DNA from 2 places in the Streptomyces sp. NPDC048560 genome. Region 2 is predicted to be linked to the other one. Evidence: riboswitches for the same ligand, from Rfam matches in the RefSeq annotation. Region 2 holds a riboswitch; the other holds the start of a gene.
What was found. A riboswitch is a leader RNA that binds a small molecule or an ion and turns the genes downstream of it on or off. The one in region 2 is predicted to bind S-adenosylmethionine.

Region 1 (7,505 bases), on a different contig from region 2:
GAGCGTGCGAAGTCGTCCTTCACGTGCAGGATCACCGGGGTCCAGCCAGGCGTCCCGTACTGCGCGTTGATCTCGTCGGCCAGCGTCTGCACCGCCGCCGTGTACTCCCGGTAGACCGCGAGGTCCTGCCGCGAGGGGTAGGCGAACGCGATGTGGGCGACCCGCTCGCGCCACTCCGGGTGCTCCTCAAGCAGGGCCCGGTAGGCGAGCAGCCCGCGCACGATGTTCTTCGAGAGCTCCGTGCGGTCCACCCGCACGATCGTCCGGCGGTCCGGACCCACCTGTTCCCGCAGGGCCGCCATCCGCTCGTCCACGTCCGCCTCGCGCGAGCGCCGGCGCAGGAAGTCCGCGTCCGCCCCCAGCCCGTGCACCCCGATCCGGGTGTGCCCGGTGCCGCCGATGATCTCCGTGCAGCAGCCGATGAACGCGTCGGCCCAGCGGCGGGTGAGGAACGCCGCCCGGTCCGCGCCGAGAATGCCCCGAAGCAGTTGCTCGCCGATGTCGTCGGGCAGCAGGCGGAAGTAGTCGACGGGCGCCCACGGGGTGTGCGAGAAGTGGCCGATCCGCAGATCGGCGCGGAGCTCCCGCAGCATCCCGGGCACCAGCGCCAGGTGGTAGTCCTGCACCAGGACCGCCGCTCCCTCGCCCGCCTCCTCGGCGAGCGCCTCGGCGAAGGCCCGGTTGTAGGCCTCGTACGCGGCCCACCGGCGCCGGAACTCCGCGTCGAACGCGGGCTCCAGCGGCGTCTGGTACAGCATGTGGTGGACGAACCAGAGCACCGAGTTCGCGATGCCGTTGTACGCGTCGGCGTGGAGATCCGCGTCGATGTCGAGCATCCGGACGCCCTCTTCGGCGATGCCCCGCCGGACCGCCTCGCGGTCGCCGTCGCTCAGGGCCGCGCACACCCACAGCTTGTCGTCGACGGCGCTGAGCCCGGAGACCAGGCCGCCTCCGCCCCGTTTCGATGTGAGCGAGCCGTCCTCGCCCTGTGTGTACGACACGGGGCCGCGGTTGGACGCGACGAGAACCTGGGCAGCGTGCTCGGAGACCATGTACCGGAACCTAGCCCGTTCCGGAAGCCTCCAAACGTGAGTACGGCACCCGGCCGGACGGGCCCGGGTTCGGTCCGTCAGCCGTGATCGCGCTCCCGGCCCCGCCCGCGCGAGGCCGCGCGGGCGACCGCCCCGGCCCCGGTCAGAGCGAGCCCGAGGCCACCGAGCAGCCACAGCCGCTCACCGGTGCCACCGGTCTCGGCCAGGGTGGCGTGCGCGGGGCGCGGCACCTGCGGGGCGTGTACGGCGGCCGTGGCCGGGCCGCCCGCGAGGGGGCCGAGCACGGCCCCGGCGAGCAGGACGGGCAGGACAGCGGCGTGTGCGGGCAGCCGGCGCAGGGCGGCCCTCGGTCGAGGAGAAGCCATAAAAGTGAATGTAGGGAACTTTTATGACTAATCCTGTTACGCCGCGCGGCGAGCCAGATACTCCTCGATCTCACGCATCGGGGGCCGCTCCTCCGTATCGACCGCGTGGGTGCACGGCACGAAGCCGTTCTCACCCCGCTCGAACTGGGTGAGCTCCGGCCGCACGAGGTGACCCCGGGAGAGCCGGAGCTGCGCGGTGCGGTAGATGGTCGCCGCCATCCTTCCGAGGGCCTGGCTGTCCTGGTTGCGGTGTTTGCGCACGCCGACGTCGACCTGCGCCAGCGCGTCCAGACCCACCATGTGCAGCGAGTCGATGAGCAGACCCAGCTCCACCCCGTAACCGACGGGGAAGGGCAGCTGCTCCAGCAGGGAGCGCCGTACGGCGTACTCGCCGCCGAGCGGCTGGACGAAGCCGGCCAGCTGCGGCCAGTGCAGGTTCAGCAGCGGCCTTGCGACCAGTTCAGTGACACGGCCGCCCTGACCGGCGGTGTTGCCCAGCGGCCGGTCGTACATCGCCTTCACGAACTGCACCGAGGGATCGGTGAGCAGCGGCCCGACGGTCCCGGACACGAAGTCCGGGGAGAAGTCCTTCAGGTCGGCGTCGACGAAGCAGACGATCTCACCGCTCGTGACCAGCAGTGACCGCCACAGGACCTCGCCCTTGCCGTGCAGGGCGGGTATTCGCGGGAGGATCGCGTCCCGGTGCACCACCCGGGCACCCGCCTCCGCGGCGACCCGCGCGGTCGAGTCGGTCGATCCGGAGTCGATGACCACCAGCTCGTCGACCAGCGGCACGCGCTCCATGAGCTCACGCCGGATGATCGTCACGATGTCGCCGACCGTCGCCTCTTCGTTGAGGGCCGGCAGGACGACGCTGATGCTGCAGCGGCGTGGGTCCCGGGTCCTGGCGGCCGCGAGACGATCCAGCGGACGATCGGCGGCCGACCAGGAACGCCTGGTCAGCCAACGTTCCACCTCTTCGATCACGGTCGAATCTCCCTGCGTGTGATCCATCTCGCGGTTCGGACGACTCACTCAACCGTCCGAGGCTTCGGTTACAGTCTTGAACAACGCGGACGACCCTCGCATCTCGGGGGTCCGCCCGCGACAAACGCCTGGATCGGTGATCCAGTGCCATAGCGCTCATCCAGAGGGACTGAGGGAACGGCCCGTTGAAGTCCCGGCAACCCCCCCATCGACCGCGAGGTCACGATGGGGAAGGTGCCAAATCCGTCTTGTGGCGAAATTCGCCATGAGGAAGATGAGGAGAAAGGGCCTCCGCCAGCATGGCTGTGCAGACTGAAACGAAGAACACCCCCTCCACTGTGGATCTCGGTCCCGCCGCGGCGCTTTCCTGCCGCGAGTGCGGCGAGCGCTTCGAGCTCGGTCCCCTTTTCGCCTGCGCGTCCTGTTTCGGGCCGCTCGAAGTGGCGTACGACCTGCCGAGCGGCTCCCCCGACGAGCTGAAGAAGCGCATCGAGGCCGGACCCGACAACATCTGGCGCTACGCGCCGCTGCTGCCGGTCCCCGCCGATGTCGCGGACAAGCCCAACCTCAATCCCGGTTTCACCAAGCTGGTCAAGGCCGACAACCTCGCCCGTGAACTGGGCGTCACCGGCGGTCTGTTCGTCAAGGACGACTCCGGGAACCCGACCCACTCCTTCAAGGACCGGGTCGTCGCGATCGCCGTCGAGGCCGCCCGCGCCTTCGGCTTCACCACGCTCTCCTGCTCCTCCACCGGCAACCTCGCCGGCGCCGTGGGTGCCGCCGCCGCCCGCGCCGGCCTCCGCTCCTGCGTGTTCATCCCGCACGACCTGGAGCAGGGCAAGGTCGTCATGGCCGCGGTGTACGGCGGTGAACTGGTCGGCATCGAGGGCAACTACGACGACGTCAACCGCTTCTGCTCCGAGCTCATCGGCGACCCGCTCGGCGAGGGCTGGGGCTTCGTCAACGTCAATCTGCGTCCGTACTACGGCGAGGGCTCCAAGACCCTCGCGTACGAGATCTGCGAGCAGCTCGGCTGGCAGCTGCCCGACCAGCTCGTGATCCCGATCGCCTCGGGCTCGCAGCTCACGAAGATCGACAAGGGCCTCCAGGAGCTCATCAAGCTCGGGCTGGTCGAGGACAAGCCGTACAAGATCTTCGGCGCCCAGGCCGAGGGCTGCTCCCCGGTGTCGGTGGCCTTCAAGGCCGGTCACGACGTGGTGCGCCCGCAGAAGCCGAACACGATCGCCAAGTCCCTGGCGATCGGGAACCCGGCCGACGGCCCGTACGTCCTGGACATCGCCCGCCGCACGGGTGGGGCCGTGGAGGACGTGAACGACGAGCAGATCGTCGACGCGATCAAGCTGCTCGCGCAGACGGAGGGCATCTTCGCGGAGACCGCGGGCGGAGTCACGGTCGGCGTGACGAAGAAGCTGATCGAGGCGGGTCTGCTCGACCCGACGCTGACCACCGTCGTCCTGAACACGGGTGACGGCCTCAAGACGCTCGACGCGGTGGCCGAGACCTCGCAGGCGACCGCGACGATCCGGCCGAGCCTGGACGCGTTCCGCGCCGCCGGCCTCGCCACCAGCTGATCACCCGAGACCGAAGGAAGGCACCCACCATGAGCGTCAAGGTCCGCATCCCCACCATCCTCCGCACCTACACGGGCGGCCAGGCCGAGGTCCAGGCCGAGGGCACGGTCCTCTCCGAGGTGATCGACTCCCTGGAGAAGAACCACCCGGGCATCGCCGCCCGCGTCCTGGACGACCAGGGCAAGCTGCGACGCTTCGTGAACGTGTACGTCAACGACGACGACGTGCGCTTCGAGGGCGGCCTGGACGCGGCCACCCCGGACGGTGCCGGCGTCTCGATCATCCCGGCCGTCGCCGGAGGCTGAGCGCGGGCCGGCGCGCCCTTGCGCCGGCTTCCCGGAGTTATCCCTGTTGCCCCCTCCGCGAGAGAAGCGGAGGGGGCAATTCTGCATGGTTAGACGCGGTAGAGTTGGGAAGTCCCCTCCGCTGCCTGTGCCGCCCGCATATGAGAATGCGCCCGGTCACGATGAGAAGCAGCCAAAGTACGTGCACCCCTTATGGCATAAGTGGCCTTTGTCGGGCCCGACTTGCCCAGGAATCTCATAAATTCCCCATAAAGGGGCGATCGGCCATGCCCAGAATTCTCGTCCGATTGACCTGTTGCAGAGGGCAGTTGGGCAGATACATTCGGCCGCGGTCGACGCGTTCCGGCGCACACACCCTCTCCTGTCGGAGGGTGAGTTCTGACCCGGGCCCGCGAAGTGCGGTCCTGTGCAAGGGCCAGTAATAGGGGAGTTAGGCATGGCTCAGGGCACCGTCAAGTGGTTCAACGCGGAGAAGGGGTACGGCTTCATCGCGGTCGACGGTGGTGCGGATGTTTTCGTCCACTACAGCGCGATCCAGATGGACGGGTACCGCACCCTCGAAGAGGGTCAGCGAGTTGAATTCGAGATCTCGCAGGGCCAGAAGGGGCCGCAGGCGGACATGGTCAAGCTCGCCGTCGGCTGAGTTCGGCGCAGTCGGCCAACGACACTACTCACGCGCGTAGGGCCCGTACCCCCAGGGGTGCGGGCCCTCCGTGCGTCCCGGGGCGCACGGGGACCCCTCGTACGTCCATGGGCTCCGGCTCCGTCCAGGGGTTCGGACGCCCTTCGTGTGTCCCCATGCGGCCCCCTTCTTTGTCCACATCCCGAGGGGGACGCTTGCACTCGCAGGGGTCGAGTGCTAATCATTGGCGTTAGCACTCTCCAGGTGAGAGTGACAGAAACTTGGACCGGGCCGGTGAGGCCCGCAGGTTGTGCGGGGCAAGGAACCGCACAGCCGCTGGCCGTCCGTCGCGGGCGCCTCTCGGTCCGGAGAATCCACCCCTGTCCGGGAGGACCACTTCACATGGCCAAGATCATCGCGTTCGACGAGGAGGCACGGCGCGGTCTCGAGCGCGGGATGAACCAGCTCGCCGACGCCGTCAAGGTCACCCTCGGCCCCAAGGGCCGTAACGTCGTCCTCGAGAAGAAGTGGGGCGCGCCCACGATCACCAACGATGGTGTTTCCATCGCCAAGGAGATCGAGCTCGAGGACCCGTACGAGAAGATCGGTGCGGAGCTGGTCAAGGAGGTCGCCAAGAAGACGGACGACGTCGCCGGCGACGGTACGACCACCGCCACCGTTCTCGCCCAGGCTCTCGTCCGCGAGGGTCTGCGCAACGTCGCCGCGGGTGCCAACCCGATGGCTCTGAAGCGTGGCATCGAGAAGGCCGTCGAGGCCGTCTCCGCCGCTCTTCTGGAGCAGGCGAAGGACGTGGAGACCAAGGAGCAGATCGCTTCGACCGCCTCCATCTCCGCTGCTGACACCGAGATCGGCGCCAAGATCGCCGAGGCTATGGACAAGGTCGGCAAGGAAGGCGTCATCACCGTCGAGGAGTCCCAGACCTTCGGTCTGGAGCTGGAACTCACCGAGGGTATGCGCTTCGACAAGGGCTACATCTCGGCGTACTTCGCGACCGACATGGAGCGTATGGAGACGTCGTTCGACGACCCGTACATCCTCATCGTCAACTCCAAGATCAGCAACGTGAAGGACCTCCTTCCGCTGCTCGAGAAGGTCATGCAGTCGGGTAAGCCGCTGCTGATCATCGCGGAGGACGTCGAGGGCGAGGCCCTGTCGACCCTGGTCGTCAACAAGATCCGTGGCACCTTCAAGTCCGTCGCCGTCAAGGCTCCGGGCTTCGGTGACCGCCGCAAGGCCATGCTCGGCGACATCGCCATCCTCACCGGTGGCACCGTCATCTCCGAGGAGGTCGGTCTCAAGCTGGAGAACGCCGGCCTGGACCTGCTCGGCAGCGCCCGCAAGGTCGTCATCACCAAGGACGAGACCACGATCGTCGACGGTGCGGGCGAGAGCGACCAGGTTCAGGGTCGCGTCAAGCAGATCCGTGCCGAGATCGAGAACTCCGACTCGGACTACGACCGCGAGAAGCTCCAGGAGCGCCTCGCGAAGCTGGCCGGCGGCGTGGCCGTCATCAAGGCCGGCGCCGCGACCGAGGTCGAGCTCAAGGAGCGCAAGCACCGCATCGAGGACGCGGTGCGCAACGCCAAGGCCGCTGTCGAGGAGGGCATCGTCGCCGGTGGTGGCGTGGCTCTGCTCCAGGCCACGGCCGTCTTCGAGAAGCTCGACCTGACCGGTGACGAGGCCACGGGCGCCAACGCCGTGAAGCTCGCGCTGGAGGCCCCGCTCAAGCAGATCGCCGTCAACGGTGGTCTTGAGGGTGGAGTCGTCGTCGAGAAGGTGCGCAACCTGCCGATCGGTCACGGCCTCAACGCCGCGACGGGTGAGTACGTCGACATGATCGCCGAGGGCATCATCGACCCGGCGAAGGTCACGCGCTCCGCTCTGCAGAACGCCGCGTCCATCGCCGCGCTCTTCCTCACCACCGAGGCTGTCATCGCCGACAAGCCCGAGAAGGCCGGCGCTGCTGCCCCGGGCGGTATGCCGGGCGGCGACATGGACTTCTGATCCCTCCCGGATCAGTGGTGCAGTCGTAGTCGTAAGTGAACGTTGCCGACCCCGGCCCCTGGGATTCGTCCCGGAGGCCGGGGTCGTCCGCGTGCTGCCCTCCCGTCAGGGCGCCTCGGCGCGTGCGGTGAGGAGCAGAGGGATCGTCAGGACCGGCAGGAACCAGACCAGGACGATGAGGCGTTGACCGGCCAGCATGTCGAGGTTGGGGTGTCCTGCCTGGTTGAGTACACCGCCCGCGGCCGTGGCGGCGGCGATCAGGCCGAGGTACGTGGGGCGCCGGAGCGTGGCGGCGGCGGCGAGGGCCAGGGTGATCAGGAGTAACGGTTCCTTGAGCTGGTGGTCCGCCCAGGCCGACCAGAAGATCCGTTCCTCCGCGAGGAACCTGGGCCAGGGCGCGGGCACGTCGGGGCGCTGGTAGTGGTGGGTCAGGAGGTCCTGGGCGCTGTCGTACCCGGAGGGCCAGCCCAGCACGTACGTGGTCAGTTGTATGGCGACCGCGAGGCTGCCGCAGAGGACGAACAGCCCCAGGGCGGGCTGCGGCGAGCGGTCGCGGT
Region 2 (7,505 bases):
CGTCCCGAGGACATCGTCGTCGGCTCGCTGACCTTCGCCATGCCCGAGGGCCTGGAGGAGGACGCGCACGACTTCCAGACGCAGATGGGCAAGGCCGCCCTGATGATCGTCCGGATCGAGCCGGACGACATCAAGAGCAAGCGTGAGCGCGAGTGGGCCCACGAGGGCATCGTGGCGTTCTCGAAGATCTGCACCCACGTCGGCTGCCCGATCAGCCTGTACGAGCAGCAGACGCACCACGTCCTCTGCCCGTGCCACCAGTCCACCTTCGACCTCTCCGACGGCGCCCGCGTCATCTTCGGTCCGGCCGGTCACCCGCTCCCGCAGCTGCGGATCGGCGTGAACACTGAGGGCAACCTCGAGGCGCTGGGTGACTTCGAAGAGCCCGTCGGTGCTGCATTCTGGGAGCGCGGATGAGTACTGCGACAGACACCAAGCGCAAGGCACCCGCCGGTGAGCGGGTGGCCGACTGGGCGGACGGCCGGCTCGGCATCTACGGCCTGGCCAAGGCCAACATGCGCAAGATCTTCCCGGACCACTGGTCCTTCATGCTGGGCGAGGTCGCGCTCTACAGCTTCATCATCATCATCCTCACGGGTGTGTATCTGACGCTGTTCTTCCACCCCAGCATGAACGAGGTCGTGTACCACGGCTCGTACGAGCCGCTGCAGGGCATCCGGATGTCCGAGGCCTACGCCTCGACGCTCCGCATCAGCTTCGACGTACGCGGTGGTCTGCTCGTCCGGCAGATCCACCACTGGGCCGCGCTGATCTTCCTGGCGGCCATGTTCGTGCACATGATGCGCGTCTTCTTCACGGGTGCGTTCCGCAAGCCCCGTGAGGTCAACTGGGTCTTCGGCTTCCTGCTGTTCGTCCTGGGCATGTTCACCGGGTTCACCGGTTACTCGCTCCCGGACGACCTGCTGTCGGGCACCGGTGTCCGCTTCATGCAGGGCGCCGTCCTCTCGGTGCCGGTCGTCGGTACGTACCTCTCGATGTTCCTGTTCGGCGGGGAGTTCCCCGGCGTCGACTTCGTCGCCCGGTTCTACTCGGTCCACATCCTGCTGCTGCCGGGCATCATGCTCGGGCTCGTGGTCGCTCACCTGATCCTGGTCTTCTACCACAAGCACACGCAGTTCGCGGGCCCCGGCAAGACGAACAAGAACGTCGTCGGTATGCCCCTGCTGCCGGTGTACATGGCGAAGGCCGGAGGCTTCTTCTTCCTGGTCTTCGGTGTCATCGCCATCATCTCGGCGATCGCCTCGATCAACCCGATCTGGGCCCTGGGCCCGTACCGCATCGACCAGGTGTCGACCGGCGCGCAGCCCGACTGGTACATGGGCTTCTCCGAAGGCCTCATCCGCGTGATGCCGGGCTGGGAGATCAACGCGTGGGGTCACACCCTCGTCCTGGGTGTGTTCATCCCGCTGATGGTCTTCCCGCTGGTCCTGGTCGCGATCGCGGTCTACCCGTTCATCGAGTCCTGGGTCACGCGTGACAAGCGCGAGCACCACATCCTGGACCGCCCGCGCAACGTGCCCACCCGCACGGCGTTCGGCGTCGCCTGGATCACGTGGTACTTCGTGCTGCTCGTCGGTGGTGGTAACGACCTGTGGGCGACGCACTTCCACCTGTCGATCAACTCCATCACCTGGTTCGTGCGGATCGCGTTCTTCGTGGCCCCGGTCATCGCGTTCATCGTGACGAAGCGGATCTGCCTCGGCCTCCAGCGCCGCGACAAGGACAAGGTGCTGCACGGACGCGAGTCCGGCATCATCAAGCGCCTGCCGCACGGTGAGTTCGTCGAGATCCACGAGCCGCTCAGCCCGGGCCAGCTGCACACGCTGACCGCGCACGAGCAGTACACGCCGGCCGAGATCGGCCCGGCGGTCGACGAGAACGGCGTGAAGCGCAAGGTCTCCGCGATGGAGAAGCTGCGCATCAAGCTCAGCAAGGGCTACTACGGCGGGGACAACCAGATCGCCAAGCCCACCGCCGAGGAGTACAAGGAGATCACCAGCGGCCACGGCCACCACTGATCACCTGAACTGATCGCCACAGTGAGAGCCCCGTCCATCGGGTGGACGGGGCTCTTTGCTGCCCTCCGGGCTGGATAAGGTGGAGCCGATCCCCTTATCGGCTGTGGACCCCAGGAGCGGACCATGAACGTTGTGACCCCGGACGGCGGCGACAGCGTGGCGGCTCGTTCCTGGCCGGGCGTGCTGAACCCGCTGCTGCGCGGCGAGGACCTCGGCGCGGACGACACCGCGTGGGCCATGGACCGCATCATGAGCGGCGAGGCGACCGACGCGCAGATCGCCGGCTTCGCCGTCGCGCTGCGGGCCAAGGGCGAGACGGTGGAGGAGGTCACGGGGCTCGTACGGACCATGTACGCGCACGCCAACACCATCCACGTACCGGGCCGCACGGTCGACATCGTGGGCACCGGCGGCGACCTCGCCAAGACGGTCAACATCTCCACCATGTCCGCGATCGTCATCGCGGGGGCCGGCGCGAAGGTCGTCAAGCACGGCAACCGCGCCGCCTCTTCGGCGAGCGGGGCGTCCGACGTCCTGGAGAAGCTGGGCGTCAACCTCGAACTGACGCCGCAGCGCGTCGTGCAGGTGGCGGAGGAAGCGGGCATCACCTTCTGCTTCGCCGTGAAGTTCCACCCCGCCCTGCGGTACGCGGCCAAGGCCCGCAAGGAACTCGGCGCGCAGACCACGTTCAACATCCTGGGCCCGCTCACCAACCCGGCACAGGTGCGCGCCCAGGCCGTCGGCGTCGCCGACCTCCGGATGGCGCCCATCGTGGCGGGCGTGCTCGCCGACCGCGGCAACTCCTCGCTGGTCTTCCGCGGCGACGACGGCCTCGACGAGCTGACCACGACGGCGACGTCGCGGGTCTGGGTGGTCCGGGACGGGGCGGTGCGCGAGGAGGCGTTCGACCCGCGTGACGTCGGCCTGGAGCTGGTGCCCGTGGAGGCCCTGCGCGGGGCGGACGCCTCGTACAACGCGGACGTGGCCCGCCGTCTGCTGGACGGCGAGACCGGTCCGGTGCGCGACGCGGTGCTCCTCAACACGGCGGCCGCGCTGACCGCCCTGGACCCGGGACCCGGCACGCTGAACGAGCAGATCGCCGCCGGGATCGTGCGGGCCAGGGAGTCGGTCGACTCCGGTGCGGCCAAGCGCGTGCTGGAGCGCTGGGTGGCGGCCAGCAACGCCTGAACACGCATGGCGCGCGCGGGGCGCGGTCCGGATGCCGGACCGCGCCTTGCGTATGTCCGTGCGTATGGCAAGATGCTGCGCAGGTCATGAGTGACAGCGAATAGGCCCCGGCTCGCTGTCCGGCAACCCTCCGTCCGTGGCGGGGTGCCCCGGGTGAAGACCAGGCCGCAGGCAGCGAGGTCTGCGGCAAGCGCGGGCCCCTCGGCATCTGTGAATGCCAGCCCCCGGGGTCCTGGTCCCTAGGGAGTCCCTTGTGAGCAAGCGAATGCGTTAGGGCCTTTTCGCCCTCCTCCGCGCACCCTCTTTTCTTCTCCCGCGCTGCCGCGTACCCGCCGGCGTGTGGAATTCGCCTGCCTCTTACGGGAGTTCGCCATGTCTGTCTCCGTCGCTGCCCTCGACCAGTCCATTTGTGCGCCGCTGCCCGTTCTGGGCAAGGACGTCACGGTTCCGCTCGTGACGGGTGGCGAAGTCACCTATGCGGCCCTCGACTACGCGGCGAGCGCCCCGGCTCTCCAGCGGGTGTGGGACGACGTCGCCGCGTACGCCCCGTACTACGGCAGCGTCCACCGGGGGGCCGGCTACCTCTCGCAGCTCTCCACGGACCTCTTCGAGAACAGCCGCAGGACCGTCGCCGAGTTCCTCGGCTGCCGGGCGGACGACCAGGTGATCTTCACCCGTTCGACGACCGACTCCCTCAACCTGCTCGCCGCCGCGATCCCCGCGGACTGCGAGGTGTTCGTCTACGAGACCGAGCACCACGCCTCGCTGCTGCCCTGGCGCGACGCCCGCGTGACCTACCTCAACGCCCCCCGTACGCCCGGTCAGGCCGTGGAGTTCCTGGAGCGGGCGCTCGCGGGACGCGACCCCCACGGACCTGCGCTGGTCTGCGTCACGGGCGCCTCCAACGTCACCGGGGAGCTGTGGCCGGTCAGGGAACTGGCCGCCGTCGCCCACGCCCACGGCGCGCGGATCGTCCTGGACGCAGCGCAGCTCGCGCCGCACCACCCGGTGGACATCGCGGAGCTGGACGTCGACTGGGTCGCCTTCTCCGGCCACAAGCTGTACGCGCCCTTCGGCTCGGGAGTCCTCGCGGGCCGCGCCGACTGGCTGCGGGACGCGGAGCCGTACCTGGCGGGCGGCGGCGCCTCGCGCAAGGTCGCCCGGCGCGCCGACGGCGGCGTGGACGTGGAGTGGCACACCACCGCGGCCCGTCACGAGGCCGGTTCGCCCAACGTCATCGGCGTCTACTCGATCGCCGCCGCCTGCAAGGCGCTCACCGAGGCGGGTTTCGACACGCTCGTCGCCCGCGAGCAGCACCTCGTCTCGGTGGTCCGCGAGGGACTCGCCGAGGTCCCGGAGGTCCGGGTGCTCTCCCTGTTCGGCGACGACGCCCCGCGGGTCGGTGTCATCTCGTTCGTCGTCGAGGGCTGGAACAGCTCGCACTTCGCCGCCGCGCTCTCCGCGGAGTACGGCATCGGGGTCCGCGACGGACTGTTCTGCGCCCACCCGCTGGTGCGGACCCTGCTGGGCGGTGAGGCCCAGGACCCGGGCGAGTGCGGCGCCCCGGAGTCCGAGCCGGGAGAGAAGTCGCTCAACGCGATCCGGGTCAGCTTCGGGGCCGGTACGCCGGACGAGCACGTCGAGCGTTTCGTAAGGGCGGTGAAGGAGCTGGTCCGCGAGGGCGCCCGCTGGAAGTACCGCACGGAGGACGGCCGCTGCGTCCCGGACCGCGGGGCCGCTCAGGTCTGACGGCCGCGACACGTCGGCCGGGCACGGGTGCGCCCCGTGCTCGGCCGGCGTGCGACGAGAGGTCCGACAGCTCTCAGGCGTCCAGGCCGATCGCGAAGGCCGCTTCCAGGTCGTGCTGCGAGTACGTACGGAAGGCCACGTGGGTGTCCGTTCCCTCGACGCCCGGGATCTTGCTGATCCGGCCGGGGATGACATCGGCGAGATCGTCGTGCCTGGCCACCCGGACCATGGCGATGAGGTCGTAGGTACCGGTGACGGAGTAGACCTCGCTGACACTGTCCAGCGCGGCGATGGCCTCGGCGATCTCCGGAATCCGGTCCACGCTGGTCTTGATGAGCACGATCGCGGTGATCACGGCTGGCTTTCTCCCTCGGTGGCCGTGGCTGGAGACTTCACTCTAGCCCCACGGCGGTAGCACACCCAGGCGTACAGGAACCCGGCGGCGAAGCCCGCGACGTGGGCGAGATACGCCACGCCCGGGCTGTTTCCCACGCTCTGCGCCGCCAGCCACTGGAGGATGAACCAGAACATCAGCACGATCCAGGCGGGAAAGCGCAGCGGCAGGAAGAAGAGGAACGGGAAGATGCTCGTGACCCGCACCTTGGGGAAGAGGCAGAGGAACGCGCCGAGCAGTGCGGAGATCGCCCCCGACGCGCCGACCAGGGTCTGGTCGGACTCGGCGTGCGCCGCCGCGTAGACGAGCAGGGCCAGGTAGCCGCAGGAGAGGTAGAAGACGGCGAACCCGAGGTGGCCCATGCGTTCCTCGGCCATCGCCCCGAACACGTACAGGAACAGCATGTTGCCGAGCAGGTGCAGCCAGCTGCCGTGCACGAACAGCGCGGTGAGCGGGGTGAGGAGCGCACGCGTGGAGCCGTCCCACAGTTCGCTGGGGATCACGCCCCACCGCTCGAAGTAGGCGGCCTGCGCGGCGAGCAGCCGGTCGGCCGTGCCGTAGGAGAGGTTGAACCCGGAGAGCGGGCTGATCAGGAAGATGGCGCAGCACAGCGCGATGAGCCCGTAGGTGACGGGCGCCCCGTCCGCCGCGGCCGCGGCGCGGACCCTCCTGGCCTTGTCCCCCCAGACTTCCCGCCGATCGATCATGCACAGAGCATGACGTACCGGCGGAGAACGGGACAGGGCGCCTCGCCGTGTCTCCGGGTATGCCCGAGGCCGTAGGGTTGCAGCAGGACATCCGCAGTTCGACGGCGCACCGCGAGATCGTTGATACAGACAGCTTCAGGCTCGACGAACGACGAAAGAGGACGCAACGATGACGACGGTTCCCATGCCGACCGACGGGACCCGCTGGCGCTGCACGCTCTGCGGAAACCTCACCCGGTTCGATGTGACCCGCTCCTCCAAGGTCGTGGAGTACGTCCATCTGGACCTGGCCGGGGAGTCCAGCGTCGAGGAGCGCGAGGTGGTCAGTGAGACCATCGAGTCGGTGCGCTGCCGCTGGTGCAACGCGGTTGATCAGATCGAGCTGGTAGACAGGCCCGGCGCCGACTCCTGACGGGGCCGCGGACAAACTTTTGGGGTGACGGATGGTGGAGCAGCCGACTAGCGGCGCCGAACCGGCCGATGAGGCCGAGGGCGCCGTCGAGGCACTCGACCGCCCGCTGCCCGAGGGAGTGCGACGGCGGGTCATCGCGCTGGTCTCGGACGCGTTCGGCGGCCTGACCGTCGGCGAACTTCCCACCCAGCTCAGACAGTACGCCCGCTTCACGCCCACCCGGCGCGCCAAGTTCGCCGGGAACGCGATGGCGGCAGCGCTGGAGAGCGAGCCGGCCTTCCGCCTGCGCATCGGTGAGCGGATCGCGCAGGCGCAGCCCGAGCTGGCCGCCACGCTGGAGGCCGGAGCGCCGCCCGCCGCCGCCGATCCCGTCGACGTGGCCGCCGCCGCCTACGTGCTGCGGCCGGCAGGCTGGGTCAAGCTGGTCGAGGCCGCGGGCGAAGAGGTTCAGCGGGCCGACGCCGAGCGGGTCGACGAGGAGACCCGGCGCGAACTGGAGCGGCTCCGCGAGGAGCTGGCCCAGGCACGCAGTCAGACGAAGAGCGAGACCGAGCGGCTGCGCGCCGAACTCGAAGCCGCCCGCAAGGAGGCTGAGTCCCTCCAGCGCAAACTCCGCAGTGCCCTCAGCGAGGTGAAGCGCAGCGAGGCGGCCCTGCGCCGCGGTGGCGCCGAGGCCGACACCGTACGGGCCGAGGCGGCGGTGCAGATCTCGGCCGCCGAGAGCGAGTCCCGGAGGCTGAAGGCGCGGCTCGGCGAGGCGGAGGCGTCCGTGGAGGCGAGCCGCAGGGCCGCCAGGGAAGGGCGCTCGGTCGAGGACATGCGGCTGCGGCTGCTCCTGGACACGGTGCTCGACGCGGCGCAGGGACTGCGGCGCGAACTCGCCCTGCCGCCCTCCTCGATCCGTCCCGCGGACAGCGTCGAGGCCGTCGAACCGGGCCGGATGTCGCCCAAGGACATTGCCGCCAGAGCCCTTTCGGAGACCGATCCCGCCCTGCTCGACCAGCTGCTCGCGCTGC

Region 1: it holds a riboswitch for S-adenosylmethionine, as region 2 does, so the genes downstream of both, thrC (threonine synthase) here and AB0C82_RS18925 (aminotransferase class V-fold PLP-dependent enzyme) in region 2, are expected to answer to the same signal.

What each region holds. Positions count from the first base shown of each region.
Region 1 is NZ_JBEZIJ010000001.1:1,322,081-1,329,585, reverse strand. Features, by position in the region: gene AB0C82_RS06015 (trehalose-6-phosphate synthase) at 1-1,052, opposite strand, end outside; gene AB0C82_RS06010 (hypothetical protein) at 1,130-1,417, opposite strand; gene AB0C82_RS06005 (glucosyl-3-phosphoglycerate synthase) at 1,454-2,404, opposite strand; SAM riboswitch class I at 2,558-2,685, shown strand; gene thrC (threonine synthase) at 2,704-3,996, shown strand; gene AB0C82_RS05995 (MoaD/ThiS family protein) at 4,026-4,301, shown strand; gene AB0C82_RS05990 (cold-shock protein) at 4,738-4,944, shown strand; gene groL (chaperonin GroEL) at 5,326-6,948, shown strand; gene AB0C82_RS05980 (hypothetical protein) at 7,054-7,505, opposite strand, start outside.
Region 2 is NZ_JBEZIJ010000006.1:381,112-388,616, reverse strand. Features, by position in the region: gene AB0C82_RS18940 (Rieske 2Fe-2S domain-containing protein) at 1-417, shown strand, start outside; gene AB0C82_RS18935 (cytochrome bc complex cytochrome b subunit) at 414-2,039, shown strand; gene trpD (anthranilate phosphoribosyltransferase) at 2,163-3,227, shown strand; SAM riboswitch class IV at 3,310-3,426, shown strand; gene AB0C82_RS18925 (aminotransferase class V-fold PLP-dependent enzyme) at 3,600-4,976, shown strand; gene AB0C82_RS18920 (Lrp/AsnC ligand binding domain-containing protein) at 5,050-5,331, opposite strand; gene AB0C82_RS18915 (rhomboid family intramembrane serine protease) at 5,328-6,077, opposite strand; gene AB0C82_RS18910 (hypothetical protein) at 6,247-6,489, shown strand; gene AB0C82_RS18905 (NYN domain-containing protein) at 6,524-7,505, shown strand, end outside.